DNA from 2 places in the Desulfurispirillum alkaliphilum genome. Region 2 is predicted to be linked to the other one. Evidence: riboswitches for the same ligand, from Rfam matches in the RefSeq annotation. Region 2 holds a riboswitch; the other holds the start of a gene.
The links. A riboswitch is a leader RNA that binds a small molecule or an ion and turns the genes downstream of it on or off. The one in region 2 is predicted to bind S-adenosylmethionine.
Positions count from the first base shown of each region.

Region 1: another riboswitch for S-adenosylmethionine. It lies ahead of ACZ46I_RS06485 (trans-sulfuration enzyme family protein); the one in region 2 lies ahead of metX (homoserine O-acetyltransferase MetX).

Region 1 covers NZ_AP042405.1:1,426,694-1,434,901, forward strand. Annotated here, with positions in the region: gene ACZ46I_RS06485 (trans-sulfuration enzyme family protein) at 266-1,411, opposite strand; SAM riboswitch class I at 1,479-1,596, opposite strand; gene ACZ46I_RS06490 (tetratricopeptide repeat protein) at 2,500-3,381, shown strand; gene ACZ46I_RS06495 (coproporphyrinogen-III oxidase family protein) at 3,382-4,464, shown strand; gene ACZ46I_RS06500 (NADP-dependent isocitrate dehydrogenase) at 4,793-7,021, shown strand; gene mdh (malate dehydrogenase) at 7,072-8,037, shown strand.
Region 2 covers NZ_AP042405.1:2,872,027-2,880,234, reverse strand. Annotated here, with positions in the region: gene ACZ46I_RS12910 (response regulator) at 1-1,878, shown strand, start outside; gene ACZ46I_RS12905 (sigma-54 interaction domain-containing protein) at 1,887-3,272, shown strand; gene ACZ46I_RS12900 (hypothetical protein) at 3,344-3,646, shown strand; gene ACZ46I_RS12895 (tRNA (5-methylaminomethyl-2-thiouridine)(34)-methyltransferase MnmD) at 3,627-4,469, shown strand; gene metX (homoserine O-acetyltransferase MetX) at 4,576-5,688, opposite strand; SAM riboswitch class I at 5,748-5,851, opposite strand; gene ACZ46I_RS12885 (helix-turn-helix transcriptional regulator) at 6,004-6,969, shown strand; gene ACZ46I_RS12880 (hypothetical protein) at 7,205-7,744, opposite strand; gene ACZ46I_RS12875 (winged helix-turn-helix domain-containing protein) at 7,741-8,070, opposite strand.

The DNA of each region.
Region 1 (8,208 bases), 1.4 Mb from region 2:
GCCGGTCATCGCTCGTCACTGCGACGTACAGGGAGTACGCCTCGCTCCTGGCTTTGCCCGCGCCTTGCACCTGGGTCTCTTTGCGTTGCCTGACCCCTGCATCCCTGCAGCTCTGCCGGACCACCTGCTTCCTGCAGGTGTCCCGTGCGGGTCTTACCAGCCAGGCTTCACACTCACCGGACGGGCTCAGGGGGAGAGCATGGAAATAGCCATGCTTCTCGCGGTCTTTCCTTGGTGTCTTTGTGGCCTTTGTGTGAGGTCATTTTTATTGGTTTAATGCTTGCTTGAGGTCGGCGATAATATCCTGTACATCCTCCACCCCGACGGAGAGGCGCAGCAGGCATTCGTCAATGCCCAGTCTCAGGCGTTCCGGTTCGGGGATGTCGCCGTGGGTCTGGATGGCGGGGAGGGTCATGAGGCTTTCCACGCCGCCCAGGCTTTCGGCGAAGCTGATCAGTTGTAAGCGGGCGAGGGCGTTGTGGGCAATGCTTTTGTCTTTCACGCGGAAGGAGAGCATGCCGCCGAAGTCGCTGGCCTGGCGTCTGGCGAGGGTGTGGCCGGGGTGGCTTGCCAGGCCGGGATAGTAGACGGTCTGGACGCTGGGGTGCTGCTGCAGCCACTGGGCAACCTGCAGGGCGTTATGGCAGTGGCGCTCCATGCGCAGGGGCAGGGTTTTCAGGCTGCGCAGCAGCAGCCAGCTGTCCTGGGGGGGCAGGATGGCGCCGGTGGAGTTCTGCAGGAAGTAGAGGCGTTCGCCCATTTCGGCGGTGCGTGCCACCAGTACGCCAGAGCACAGGTCGTTATGGCCGCCCAGGTACTTGGTGCCGCTGTGGATGACCACGTCGGCACCAAAGGCGAAGGGCTTTTGCAGCAGGGGGGTCATAAAGGTGTTGTCCACCAGAAAGAGAATCTGGTGCTGCAGGCAGATTCTTCCCAGGGCTTCCAGGTCGCTGATGCCCATGAGGGGATTGCCGGGAGTTTCCACCAGCAGGGCGCGGGTGGCGGGTGTGATGGCGGCACTGACCGCGCTGGCATCGGTGGTGTCCACGTAGGTGGCGCTGATGCCCAGATTATTGAGGACCATGCTCAGCAGGCGGTAGGTTCCGCCGTAGATGTCCTGGGAGGCGATGACATGGTCACCGCTTTTGAAGTGCAGAAAGAGGGTGGTCAGGGCGGCCATGCCCGAGGCAAAGGTCAGGGCGCGGGCGCCGCCTTCCAGGTTTGCCAGTCCTGCTTCCAGGGTGTTGCGGGTGGGGTTGCCGGAGCGGGTGTAGTCGAAGCCGGTGCTTTGGCCGACAGCGGGATGGCGGTAGGTGGCGCTGGGGTAAATGGGGTAGCTGATGGCACCGGTGGCGCTGTCTTTACCGACGCCAATGTGGATAGTCTGGGTGGAAAGCTGCTGTGTGGTCATGGATTCATCCCCCTTTGGGTGGTTTGGGGATGAGTAGGTGGGGTTTTGGGCAAAAAAACCGGCACCGTCCTCATCTTCGCCATAGTGCCTATGGCCAGGAATTAGCACCGATCCCCTGCACTGGTGGTGCCAGGATGGTTGCTGTGGCATCTGCGGGCCTGTCCCTCCGCCACTCTTGATAAAGACGTCAAGTGGGCAGAGGATAGGGGGCGCTGCGGAAAATGTCAAGGAGAAACTATAATTTCAAGCGAAATACTAGAGATTCTGTTTTTTCTTATAATGCAGATATTTCAAGTTCTATCTCAACGTTCGCACCCCGAAACGGCAGGTTATCGGCGCCGACACTGATGTCATGCTGGAATGGCGGAAATAGCTCTGCTCAGGCTGCGTCTCTTGACATTACCTTCATCTTGTTAATGAGTTTTTTGCCACTTTGGACCAGTACACGGGGTGATGCAGAAACAGGCCGTTCGCCCCTGAGCCCGTCCGGTGAGTGTGACGCCTGGCTGGCAAGACCTGAACAGGACACTCACAGGAAGTGAGTGGTCCGGCAGCGCTGCAGGGAGGCAGGGGTCAGGCGAGCCGGAAAAACGGGCGTTCGGGGGGGCGCATTTTTGCGCGGTCAAAAAGGACAATATCTAGAAACGAAGTGTGTGTTGGTACTCGCGCCAGCATTCCTCCCAGAGACGCTCACTTTCGTCCGAGGACCTACGTCTCTGCCGCTCGCCATCCGGGCTCGCTCTCGGAATACTGGCGCTCCTGCTGAAAAAAACGCAGGGTAGCCGTGAATGGTTACGAAACGAAAAGAGAAATATCAGATGAGCTAAGTATGCAAGGTTAATACTGTTTTCAGGTGGTAAATATCATTATCGTGATGTCTTAATTCAAGGCGGTAAGATGCGGAACTTGAGTGTTCTCTATTGTCGCCTGGCGAGAGTTTCGCGGGATGGATATTTTCCACGGGTGAAAACATGGTGGAACTGAAGATTTTGGCCTGGACTGCCGATACGCATAGGAGAAAATCGTTTGAATGCGTGATGGAATCTGATAAAGTCTTTGCAGCACTCAGTATATCGGGGAGTTATGCCATGGAGAAGAGAATGCGTTTTCTGGCTTTTTTGATAGGTGGAGGTCTGCTGGTTACTGCCATGACGGGTTGCGCGGCACTGCGTGGCGGCGCAGAGGAGCCCGCGACTTCCCATTCGGTACCTTTGCAGGTGCAGGTGGATCAGTTGCGCATGGATGTGGGCAATCTGCACCGTGTGAACCAGAACCTGGCCCATGAAAACGCGGCCCTTCGTCAGCAGCTCAACAATCTGACAGTGAATGTTGAATATCTGCGCTCCATGGCTACGACGGCGAATCAGGATATGACTGAGTTAAAGACCCAGAATGCACAGCTGCGTCAGCAGGTGCAGCAGTTGAGGAAAGCCGCTGAAGCTGAAGCCGCAGCTGAAGAGGCCAGGAAAAAAGCTGAAGAAGAAAAGAAGTCAACCAAAGTGGCGAAGCCGTCCACCGGTCCTGCTGCGCCGAAGCCCCAGCAAACCCGTCCCGTGGCCCCCGTAGTGGAGTTTGAATTTGAGGACTACAGCTCTGATCCCTCTCCCCTGTATGACCAGGCCATGAATTTCTACCGTATTGGCGAGTTTCCCCAGGCGCTTATTGCTTTTGATCAGGTATTTAAAAACTTCCCCACCTCCAACCTGGCCGATAATTCCCTCTACTGGATTGGCGAAATTTATTACGCCCAGAATGATTATGTGAGCGCCTTTGAATACTTTGACCGGGTGACGCGCCAGTATCCCGATGGCAGCAAAACCCCCGATGCCTATCTGAAAAAGGGCTTCGCCCTTGAGCGACAGGGCAAGTATGCCGAAGCACTGGATGTACTGAACTACACGGCAAACATGTTCCCCGATCACCCCGTACTGCCACTGGCTGAGCAGATGATCCGACAGCTCACCCAGTAAATGACAACGGCGAAGTTTGGCGTTTATCTGCATGTGCCCTTTTGCAGCAGCAAATGCGCCTACTGTACATTCTATTCGGCGGTGGCCGATGGCGGCACCCGTGAGTCCTATGCCAGGGCGCTGATCCATCAACTGACACAGGTTGATTTCGGTGCCCTTTCCCCTCCTTACACCCTCTATTTCGGTGGTGGCACCCCCTCGCTCCTGCCGCCATCCTTCTTTGCTTCCGTAACACATATTCTGAAGCAGCGTCTTGGCTGTCTGCCCATGGAGGTGACCGTTGAGTGCAATCCTGATGTTGATGTGGCCTGTCTGAGGGACCTGCGGGCAGCCCATGTTACGCGGGTGAGTGTTGGCGTGCAGTCGATGGAGCCGCGCGTTCTTGAGTTGCTTGGGCGGCGGCATCGAATGGCGTCGGACTTTCCGGCGGTTCTGCGCGCAGGGCAGCGGCTTGGACTGGAGGTAGCAGTAGACTTTATGGCCGGAGTACCTGGTGCGCCGGTGGACCAGGTACTCCGGGACCTCGCCTCCTTTGAGTTTGTGGATCATGTCTCTGTCTACATGTTGAGTCTTGAAGCGGGCCATCCCCTGTCGGCAGAGCTGGATGGTGATTTTCAGCATGACTCCTTCAGTCACGCTCGCGACGCCCTTGTCGCCAGGGGTTTTGAGTGGTATGAAATCGCCAACTTTGCCCGTCCTGGGCGGCGCTCTCAGCATAACAGCCTTTACTGGAGCGGCTTGCCCTATGTAGCTCTTGGTGCTGGCGCTGTCGGCTTTTCCGGGTCTGTGCGCTATCGCGTTCCCGAAGATCTGCGGGTATTTTGTGAGCAGGACGGATTGCCTGCGGTATGCATTGAGGAGTATATCGGTGCCAGTGAGCTGCTGCGGGAGCGGATCATGCTTGGGATGCGAACGGCAGATGGCGTCGAGGGCGCTGTGCTGGAGGAATTGTATCCTGCGTGGAGGCAGAAGCTGGCGGGCCCATGGGCTGCCTGCCTGGAAGCGTGCGCGCAGGGACGCTGGCGTATTGCTCCCCGTTTCTGGTTGAATTATGGCGACGTCATGGGGCACTTTTTCCCGTAACCGGTGTATACCGGAGGTATCTGGTAACCTTTGCGCACTCAAGAAATGACACTGACTGGTGGAAGAGATGTGGTGGCGTGGGCTGTGAAATGGAAACTTTGTTTCGGGATGCCACTGGTACTCGCCGGGCCTTGTAAAAGGCGGTCATTTGCTGGCGGAAGTTCCTTTTTTTTCAGGGGTATTCTCCCCTATGTCCATGAAAAACAAACATCTTTTTACTTGACACTTCCGCCTTTAAAACGGTATACACTTTCCCTGAGACGTTTTTTTATTTAGTGGATTGTATACAGTATACTGTATGTGAAGACTTACCTTTTAAGGAGAAAACATGGCAACATCGAAGATTATTTGGACGGAAATTGACGAGGCACCAGCCCTCGCGTCTTACTCGCTGCTTCCCGTTGTGCGTGCGTTTACCAAAGGCACGGGCATTGAAGTTGAGGCCTGGGATATCTCTCTTGCCGGCAGGATTCTCGCCAACTTTCCGGAGTATCTGACAGAAGGCCAGAGAATTCCCGACTACCTGAGCCAAATGGGCGAAGTGGCCAAAACACCTGAAGCCAATATCATAAAACTTCCCAATATCAGCGCCTCTATTCCCCAGCTGCAGGACGCCATCAAGGAACTGCAGTCTCAGGGCTACAAGGTTCCCGACTACCCCGCCAATCCCAAAAACGACGAAGAGAAGAAAATTCAGGAGCAGTATAGCAAGGTTCTGGGCAGTGCCGTGAATCCTGTACTGCGTGAAGGAAACTCCGATCGCCGTGCCGCAGCTTCCGTGAAGAAGTTCGCCCAGATCAACCCCCATAAATTCATGAAGCCCTGGCCTGCAGGTTCCAAAACCCGCGTGGCCCACATGGCTGGCGGCGACTTTTACGCCCATGAAACGGCCACGACTGTTTCCGCTGCCACCAGCGTGAAAATCGAGTTTGTTGGCGCCGATGGCTCCAGCAAAGTGCTCAAGGAAAAAGTCGCCCTGCAGGCTGGCGAAGTGATCGACAGCACCCATATGAACGTGGCTGCCCTGCGCGCGTTTTTTGCCGAGCAGATCCAGGAAGCGAAAAAGGACGGCGTACTGCTCTCCTTGCACCTGAAGGCCACCATGATGAAGATTTCCGATCCCATCATGTTCGGTCACTGTGTTTCCGTGTTCTACAAGGACGCCCTGGAAAAGCACGCTGCCACCATCAAGGAGCTGGGCTTCAACCCCAACTACGGTATCGGTGATCTCTACGAGAAGATGAAGAGTCTGCCCGAGGCCAAGCGCAAGGAAATTGAAGCCGACCTGATGGCTACCTACAAGACCAACTGTGAACTCGCCATGGTTGATTCCAGCAAGGGCATCACCAACCTGCACGTTCCGAACGATATCATTGTCGACGCTTCCATGCCTGTCGTCATCCGTGACGGCGGCAAGATGTGGGGCCCCGATGACGATCTGCACGACTGTATCGCCATGATCCCCGACCGCTGCTACGCTACCATGTATCAGGAAATGGTTGAGGACTGCCAGAAGAATGGCGCTTATGACCCCACTAAAATCGGCAGTGTTTCCAACGTCGGCCTGATGGCTCAGAAGGCCGAAGAGTATGGCTCACATGACAAGACCTTCGAAGCCCCCGGCAACGGAACTATCCGCGTGGTGGACGAGTCCGGCAAGGTTGTGCTTGAGCAGAAGGTTGAAAAGGACGATATCTTCAGAATGTGCCAGGTCAAGGACCTGCCCATCCAGGATTGGGTAAAGCTTGCCGTGACCCGCGCCAAGGCTTCCGGTGCTCCTGCGGTCTTCTGGCTTGATAAGAATCGCGCCCATGATGCGCAGTTGATTCAGAAGGTGGAGAAGTACCTCAAGGATCACGACACCACTGGACTGACCATTGAGATCCTGGCTCCTCGCGATGCCATGCGCTACTCTCTGGAACGTTTCCGTAAGGGCCTTGACACTATCTCTGTCACCGGTAACGTTCTGCGCGACTACCTGACGGATCTCTTCCCGATTATTGAGCTTGGTACCAGCGCCAAGATGCTCTCCATCGTACCCCTGCTCAATGGCGGCGGCCTCTTTGAGACCGGTGCCGGCGGATCTGCTCCCAAGCACGTCCAGCAGTTTGTGAAAGAAGGCTACCTGCGCTGGGATTCTCTGGGTGAGTTCTGCGCCCTGGTACCTTCCCTGGAGCATGTGGCGACGGCCTTCAACAACGCCAAGGCAAAAGTTCTGGCAGACACCCTGGATAAAGCTGTCGGCAAGATTCTCGAAAACGAGAAGTCGCCTGCCCGCAAGGTTGGTCAGATAGATAACCGTGGCAGCCACTTCTACCTGGCGCTCTACTGGGCAGAGGAACTGGCCGCTCAGACCGCCGACAAAGATCTGCAGGCCCGCTTCGCTCCTGTTGCCAAGCAGCTCAAGGACAATGAAGCCAAGATCAACGAAGAGCTGATCGGTGCCCAGGGCAAGCCCATGGATATCGGTGGCTACTTCCACCCCGATGCCCAGAAGACCACCAAAGCTATGCGTCCTAGTGCAACTTTTAACGCTATAGTGGACTCACTTGCGTAAAAGGTGTAAGTAATATCCAGATGAAAATTCTATTCCAAGGAGAGTGGAAAATGGCTCGTAAGAAGATCGCTCTTATCGGTGGCGGCCAGATTGGCGGCGTACTCGCCCAACTGTGCGCCCTGCGTGAGCTCGGCGACGTTGTCATGTTTGACATCGTTGAGGGAATGCCCCAGGGCAAGATGCTTGACCTTGCCGAGGCAAACCGCGTTGATGGCTTCGATGCCGACCTCAAGGGAACCAGTGACTACAAAGACATTGCCGGTTCCGATGTGGTTATCGTTACCGCTGGCCTGCCCCGCAAGCCCGGTATGAGTCGCGACGACCTGCTGTCAACCAACGCCAAGATCATGAAGCAGGTTTCTGAAGGCATCAAGCAGTATGCCCCCAATGCATTTGTCATCGTCATCTCCAACCCTCTGGACGCCATGGTTACCCTGTGCCAGCGCATCACCGGCTTCCCCAAGGAGCGCGTCATGGGTATGGCGGGTGTCCTTGACTCTGCTCGTTTCTCCTGCTTTATCGCGTGGGAGCTGGGTGTTTCCGTCAAAGACGTAAACGCTATGGTTCTGGGTGGACACGGCGACACCATGGTGCCCATCAAGCGCTATGCCAACGTCAACGGTATCCCCGTTTATGAACTGCTGAAGAAAAAGTACAACGGCGACATGCGTAAAGTGGAAGAAGTGATGACTGCCATGGTCGAGCGCACCAAAGGTGCCGGTGGCGAAGTGGTCAAGCTGCTGGGCAATGGCTCCGCGTTCTACTCTCCCGCTTCCTCTGCCATCGCCATGGTCGAGGCGATCCTGGGCGACCAGAAGCGTCTGCTGCCCGTGTGTGCTCTGCTGGAAGGCGAGTACGGCGTGAACGGCTTCTACGTTGGTGTTCCCGTCGTTCTTGGCTCCAAGGGCATTGAGTCCATTGTTCAGATGGACCTGGATGCTGAAGAGCAGAAGCTCTTCGACATCTCCTGCAATGCGGTCAAAGAACTTGTGGAAGCGATGGATAAGCTCCTGTAATGTTTTACGGAATATCCTTGTTTTCCAGTGAGGTATGAACTGGGATATGTATTTCCCGTTTATATTACCAGGGTGCAACATCGCGTTGTGAAATACTGACTTGGTGACTACAGATCGCTTTCAGGAGCGATCTGTAGTCTGCCGTTTGGTATTGCCCAAAAAAAACATGTA
Region 2 (8,208 bases):
CAGCGCCGTTTTAGGAATGTCTATACCGCGGAAAATGGTCAGGAGGGGCTCAACCTCTACAAGGTCAAGCGCCCCCACATCGTCATCACCGACGTGAAGATGCCCGTGATGGATGGCCTGGAAATGACCCGCCAGATCCGCAAGGTCAACCCCGACGCCCAGGTTATTGTCACCACCGCCCACAGCGAAACCGAGCTGCTGATCAAGGCCATTGATGTGGGCGTCAGCCAGTTTGTCATCAAGCCCATCACCCGCCAGAAGCTTTTTGAGGCCATCGGGCGCACCCTGCACACTATCCTGCTGCAGGAGAAGGACGACTATCAGACTAAGCTGATGCAGAAGATCATCGACAGTCAGGACAATATGATCATCGTGGCTGGGGAGAAGGGCATTATTGCCGCCAATCAGGCCGCGCTTTCGTTTTTCCGCTACGGCAGCCTCAAGGAGTTCGCCCAGGAGCATGCCAGCATCCGGGACTTCCTGCTGGAAGAGGACGGCTGCTTCTTCCCCCGTACCGCCAACTGGCACCAGGAAGTGCACGGAGCGTGCAAGGTCAGGATACAGGATCGTCGCACCCGTGAGGATCGCTATTTCGTGCTGCGCATGAACAGCTTCCCCTATGGGGAGAACTTTTTTATCATGACCATGACCGATATGACCGACATCGAGCAGCAGAACAAGGAACTGGAGCGCCTGGCCACCACCGATCCCCTCACCGGGCTGCACAATCGCGCCAAATGCACCTATCTGCTGGGACGGGAAATCCAGGTCGCCAAGCGCTATAAAACCTCTTTGTCCATGGTTATGCTGGCCATCGATTACCGCGAAGACCTGGAAAACACCATGGGCCGCGAAAGCTCCGACGAGGTGCTGCTGGAACTGACGGGACTGATCCAGAAAAATATCCGTGGCTTTGATCTCCTGGGCCGCTGGGATGAGGAAGAGCTGGTGATCATCGCCCCCAACAGCACCCTCACCGTCGTCCAGAACCTGTGCCACCGCCTGCGCGAGATAATCGCCAGGCACCGCTTCCCCTTTGTGGAGGACATCACCTGCAGCTATGGCATCGCTCAGATGGGCTCCGATGAAGACGCCGCTTCCCTCAGCCGCAAGGTCTTCGATGCCCTGGATACTGCCCGTGCCCATGCCCGGAACACCATCGTCAGCGCTCCCTCCATGGAAGTGGTCAGCTCCGACCTGGAAGCCCTGAAAGAAAATGAAATGATTATTCGCAGCTTCGACCTGGTCAAGGCCAAAAATCAGGAAGTGACCTTTTTCAACCTCTTCAAGGGCATGTCCATTTCCGGCAGCGCGCGGGTCAGCCTGGTATCGGAAAATGAAGTGGAATTTGCCCTGCCCCAGAAGCAGTTTCTGGCGGTCATTTCGGAAAAGCGGGCCTTCATCGAGAGCGATTTTTTCGCCAAGCCTGTTCAGGCGCGGGTCAAGCGCTTTAACAAAGACGAGAGCCGCGTGATCCTGCGCGACTTCTCCTTTGAGGAAAACAGTGCCAAAAAGCGGCAGTATGTGCGGGTGCAGGTGCCGGATCGGGTGCGCCTGAGCCTGGAATACGATGGGAAGACGCTGCAGGAGAGGATATTCGATATCTCCCTGGCGGCCCTGGCCTTCTACACCTCCCAGACCGAATGGCTGCGTGAAGGCATGGATGCCAGCGTCAGGGTGCAGCTCCACCGCGCCACAGATGGCCAGGAGAGCCAGATTTCCACCAAAGGGCGCATTTACCGCATCGAAGGCGAAGGCAAGATCAGCAAAGTGGTGGTCATGCTCCAGTCCGACACCCAGAGCCGTGAAACCCTGAAGGAATACATTGCCCAGCGCCAGATAGAAATTGTCCGCGAGTTGAACAATTCCATCGTCTGAAGAGAATCATGAACGAACTGCAGAAATTTACCGATCCCTATAATCAGCTCTCCTCCATGGTGGACAGTATTCCCGATATCATGCTGGAAGCCCTGGATGAGCGGCGCCTGCGGGTCGTGGTATGCGCCAACTGGGTCCGCAAGCTCCTGGCAGACGAAGAGATCCTGGAGCCCGGTACCGTGCTGCCGGATTCCGCCGACACCAGCCAGCTGCTGCGCCTGGCCCGCGAAGTGTGCCAACAGCAGCAGTCCCAGCGCAACACCATCCTGCAGATCCACGATCAGGTGCTGGTGGTCCTGGCCCAGTACTTTGCCGCCTCCGAGGAGAACACCCACCCGCTGGTCATCATGCGCCTGCACGACATTACCCACATCGGCTATGACGAAACCACCCGCAGATACCGCAGCGATTTCTTTGGCATTATCGGCAAAAGCTCAGCCATGGTGGACATCTTCCGGCGCATTGAACTGTACAGCAAGACCCACTCCAATATCCTCATTACCGGCGAAACCGGAACCGGCAAGGAACTGGTAGCCCAGGCCATTCACCAGCTCAGTCGCTTTCGTGGCGAATTCGTGGCCCTCAACTGCACCGCCCTGAGCGATACCCTGATCGAATCGGAACTCTTCGGCCATGAGCGCGGAGCATTTACCGGTGCCCATCGCACCCACCGGGGAAAATTTGAGCGGGCCGACCATGGCACCCTCTTTCTGGACGAAATCGGCGATATGCCCCTGCACACCCAGGGCAAACTGCTGCGCGTTCTGGAGGACGGCATGGTGGAGCGGGTTGGCGGAGAGTCCACCTTTGCCGTCGACGTGCGCATCGTGGCTGCCACCAATGTTCCCCTGGAACAGGCCATCCAGGAAAAGCGCTTCCGCGCCGACCTGTTCTATCGCCTGGCCGTGCTGCGTATCCATATCCCGCCCCTGCGTCAGCGCCGCGAAGACATCCCCCTGCTGGTAAGGCACTTTATCAGCCGCCTCAACCAGAAATACGCCTCCATGGGCAAGCGGGTGCTGGAAATATCCAGCGAAGCCATGGCCATCATGACCAACTACACCTGGCCCGGTAATGTGCGGGAGCTGTCCAACGTCATTGAACGGATCTTCATTGAAACCCCTTCTGCCGTCATCACTGCCGAAGCCATGCGCAGCTGGGTGGAAGAGAAAATGCGCATTGTGGAAGAAGCCTCCTGTCGCCCGCCTCTGGACGCACCCCGTCAGATATCGGACACCGCCGGCCTGCCCCTGGGCAGCCGGAACATCGAACGCCAGCACATCGTGGAGGCGCTGGCGCAGGCCGGTGGCAACAAAACCCAGGCTGCGCGGTTACTGGGAGTAGACAAATCGACTCTTTACCGCAAAATGAAACGTTTTGCTGTTCAACCCTGAAATATTATGGTAATTTCCCAAAATACCAGATTTCCTTATGGAATAAGGTACAGCCGCTTTAAGGATTATGTATGCGCATTGACGTAAATGGCAATCAGATAACCATATACGGGAATATTAAAACCATCAGTGACCATGAGTCCATCAAAACGACTCTGGACGAAGTCGTCAAGGCGCAGAAGGAAATAGTCATCATACTGCCCGAGTCGTCCACGATTATTTCGTCGGTGATCGGCTATTTCATCAAGCTCATCTTCATGAAAAAGGTGCAGATCAACGTCAAAGTCGGCAACGACAACCTGTATCAGATGCTCCAGGAGCTGGAACTGCTCAAGGTACTCAACGTCAGCAAATTTGAGCCCCAGCAGTCCTGACCCCTTTTCCATGCAGCAGCACACCACGGCAGCCCCCAGTGCGGACGGCACCTTCACCCGCTACTCCCCCTTATTTGACGAACACTACCACTCCACCCGCGACGGCGCCTGGCTGGAGTCGCTGCAGAAGCATGTCCTGCCCGGCCTGCAACTGAGCCACGCCCTGGAGCGTCCGCGCATCAGGGTGCTCGACATCTGCTTTGGCCTTGGGCTCAACAGCCTGGCCACCCTGTGGTACCTGGAACAGCAGCAGTATCAGGGCCATGTGCACATCATCGCCCCGGAGTTCGACCGCGAGCTCATCGCCAGCCTGCCCGCACACCCGTACCCCCAGCACCTGAACCACTACCGCCCCCTGATAGAGGAACTCAGCCGCACCCTGTGCCATACATCGCAGCGATGCCAGGTGGAAATTCTGCCCGGCGACGCCCTGCAGAGCCTGCCACGACTTGATCATGGCAGTATCGACATCGTCTATCAGGACCCCTTCAGCCCCGCCAAGAACCCCGAACTGTGGACCCGTGAATACTTCGCGCTGATCGCAGCGCTCATGAAGGACACTGGCCTGCTGACCACCTACTCCCAGGCCACCCCCGTGCGCATGGGGCTTTCTGAAAACGGATTCCTGATCTACGACTTCCACAACCAGCAGCCCGGCATTCGCCGCAGCACCATCGCCAGTCGCATCCCCCTGCAGGACATGACCCCCATCGACATGGAGCGCAAAAAGGAGCGCAGCCCCTTGGCGCGCTCCTATCGTGACCCCGGCCTGACCGGCAACCGGCTGCAAATTCTGCAGCGGTTTCAGACCAGCAGCGGATAAGAAATTTTTTTACCACGCAATGCACGAAAAGCGCGAAGGGAAAAGAGCTTCTGAGCCTCAGGTTCTTCGCGCATACTTCGTGTATGTTTTGTGGTTACAGAATCCTTCAACTCCCGATAAAACTCTCCAGCACCGGATTCAGCACATGGTAGTCCACCAGGAAGCCATCGTGGCCCACATCGGACTCCATTTCATAGTAGGACACGCTGACCCCCTCCTCGTGCATTACCCGGAAGAGCTCCTCGCTCTCCCAGGGAGGGAAGAGCATGTCGCTGGCGATGGAAACCACCAGGGTACGCGCCCTGATGCGCGAGAGAATCTCCCGGTACCCGTTGCCCATGCCCACGTCGAAAAGATCCATCGCCTTGGTGATGTACAGGTAGCTGTTGGCATCGAAGCGCTTGGCAAAATTATAGCCGTTGTAATTCAGGTAGGACTCCACCTGGAATTCGCCGAAAAAGTCATAGAGGCCGTCATTCTTCTTGAAGTCCCGACCGAATTTGCGCTGCATGGAATCATAGCTCAGGTAGGAGATGTGGCCCATCATGCGGGCGATGCTCAGGCCGTCCACCGGCCCCGCCCCATCGGGGTAGTTGCCGTTTTTCCAGTTGGGGTCGCGCATGATAGCCTGGCGGCCCACCTTGTTCATGGCCAGCGCCTGGGCGGAAATACGCCCCGTGGCGGCAATCACGATGGCCCGCTCCAGCTTTTCCGGATAACTGATGGCCCATTCCAGCACCTGCATTCCCCCCAGGGAGCCCCCGATAACCGAATGCAGACGCTCGATCTGAAAGCACTGCTTCAGAAAGAGCCACTGGGCGTGCACCATGTCCTTGATGGTGACCACCGGGAACTGGATATCGTAGCGGCGGCCTGTGAGGGGATTGATGGAGCGGGGGCCCGTCGTGCCGTTGCAGCCGCCCAGGATATTGGAACAGATGATGAAGTATGTATTGGTGTCCAGCGTCTTTCCCGGACCGATCACGTCATCCCACCAGCCGGGCTTCTGATCGTCGGGAGAGTGGTAGTGAGCCGCGTGGGCGCTTCCCGTCAGCGCGTGACAGACCAGGATGGCATTGCTCTTGTCGGCATTGAGGGTGCCGTAGGTCTCGTAGGCGATGGACACCTCAGGCAGAATACGCCCCGACTCCAGAAAGAAGCCCTTTTCGCCCAGATGAAGACGGAAATTCCGCGCCTGAACCAGTATTTTTTCATCCATGGAAAACTCCAGAAAAAAACCTCTGACTGCAAGACAGTCAGAGGTTTGAGTACCGGCTGAGCTCATCTTCCAGTCAAGTGACTGAGGGATTTAGCACCTTTTCCGTACAAGAAGGTTGCTGTAGCTTCACAGGGCCCGTTCCCTCCACTACTCATGATGAATATTATTGGGCGTTTATAACAGGGAAAATCGGGCAGGTCAAGGCCTGGAAGTAACGACGGACATTCCGCCTTGCAATCTCCGGCAAAGTACGGTCAAATGTGAACCGTATTGCGCGTCCCATTTTGTTCACCCATGTACCAGCAAGGGGCAGCCATGTCCGACACCCGCGCACTGGAACACTACTGCTGGTTTCACCAGCAAACCCGGCAACGAGCCTATCCCAACGCCACCACCCTGGCCGCACAGTTTGAAATCTCCACCCGCACCGCCCAAAGGCGCATTGAAACCATCCGCGACCGCTTCGGCGCGCCCCTGGAATATGACCACCAGCACAAAGGCTATTCCTACACCGATCACAGCTACCAACTCCCGCCCCTGTGGCTCAGCCAGAACGAACTGCTGTGCTGGCTCATCGCCCGCAATATGCTGGAATCCGCCACCGCAGGCCACGCCAGCCGCGCCCTGGCCGCCTTTGAAACCCGACTCTTCCGGGAAAACAGCATCCACCCCCTCAACCCGGAACAACTGCGAAACCTCTTTTCCAGCCAGTACACCAGCCTGGCCCCCTGCAACCCCGACACCTTCAACGCCGCCACCCACTCCCTGCTCCTGAGCCGAACGCTGAGCATCGACTACCACTCGCCCCAGGATAACCAGCACACCACCCGCACCATCGAACCCCACCACCTCTTCCACTACCACGGCGCCTGGATACTCGTCGCCTGGTGCCACCTGCGCCACCAGTGGCGCCAGTTTCACCTGGCCCGCATGACCAGCGCCCGCATGGAACCTGAAACCTTTGTGCCCCGCCCCGCCGAACAGTGGCAATCACTGGTCAATCACGCCTATGGCCTCTTTCAGGGCAAACAGACCACTGCCGTGCGCCTGCGCTTCAGCCCCGAAACCAGCCGCTGGATACGCGAACAGCAGTGGCACCCCGCCCAGACCATGCGCGAAGAAACATGCGGAGCCGTGGAACTCAGCTTTCCCGTCGCCGACCTGCGCGAAATCAAAATGCGCGTGCTCTCCTACGGAGCCGAAGTGGAAGTCCTTGAACCCGTGGAACTGCGGGACATGATCCTGATGGAAGCAAAAAAGATGGTGGGTGAGAGCGAGTAGCGAGTAGAGGGAAGTGAGTAGGGGGAAAAGCTATTGCCAAAGCGAAGCCGAATTCTTTTCTTCAGATGGACGCAGATTTGCGCAGATTTTTGATAAGTCAACATCTCACCGCAGACCCTCTTCCCCTCCCCTGGAGGGGTGGCACGAAGCGACGGGGTGGTAGGCCCGCAAGCCGGTGCGAAGATCCCTTTGTGCTGAAAGCCATGAGTAGTTGTGGCGAGAACTACTCGTGGCTTCACTGTTGACGACGCTTAAGCTCATTCGTAAATTGTATATATTGTTCACTGCAACCTTCTCTGGCTGACCAATAGTGCACATTTTCAAGGTCAATTTCTTTTGCCATGGCAACCAGCAGTGCTTGCTCAAGGCTTTGCAGGTCACCCCAGTGGTAGAAGGCCAGACGGTCTTTGACACAATCAGTGGGCGATAAAAGTCGAAGTTGTCCCAATGGAGTGTCTATCGCATACACATCGGTGATATTTTCATCCCCGATTCCCAGGGGACCAGCAGGGAATTCGATGAGGTATGGTGACTCGTTGTGCACAAAATAGCGATGATGTTCACTGAATCCCAGGCTTTCCATGACGCTACGCAGTTTCTTCCGTGGGGTAATATAGCAGTCAATAAGGTCAATATCATACGACATGTACTTGTTTTCGGCGTAAATCATCACGCAGGCACCACCGGAGAGTACGACTTCTATACCCTGACGATACAGGGCATCACACACCCACGCACTCAGTTCAAGCGCAGACATCTCTGCCACAGGCTTCATAGTGGCTTGCCTTTGCGTCTTGGGCGTGCTCTCACCATTGTGAGGCGTTCGCGTTCTGCTGCCGGGTAATATTCAAAAGCTTTGGCAAGAAGGTTTTCAAGCTCATTCAGAAACGCATATCGAGGATTCAGTTCAAATACTCGTGTGCGCCCGACACTACGAGAGATCAGAACACCACCAAGCTCCAGGTTTTCCAGTGTCTTTTGAACTGCACTGAGTGACAAACCGAAGAACGTACAAATTTCCCGCGCATAACCACTTTTTCGGATAAGGAGGAAAAGCAGTACCTTTTCTTTGGAAGCTGCACCAAAAATTGCTTCAAGCATATAACCTCCAATTTAAGTTATATGACCTGTATATTCGGTCATGTGACCGAATATGTCAATCGTTCATTGAGGTACGTGAAAGCAACAGACTGTGTGAAGACCTGGAGTTATCTTAGCAGCCTGTTAGGGGGGAAGATC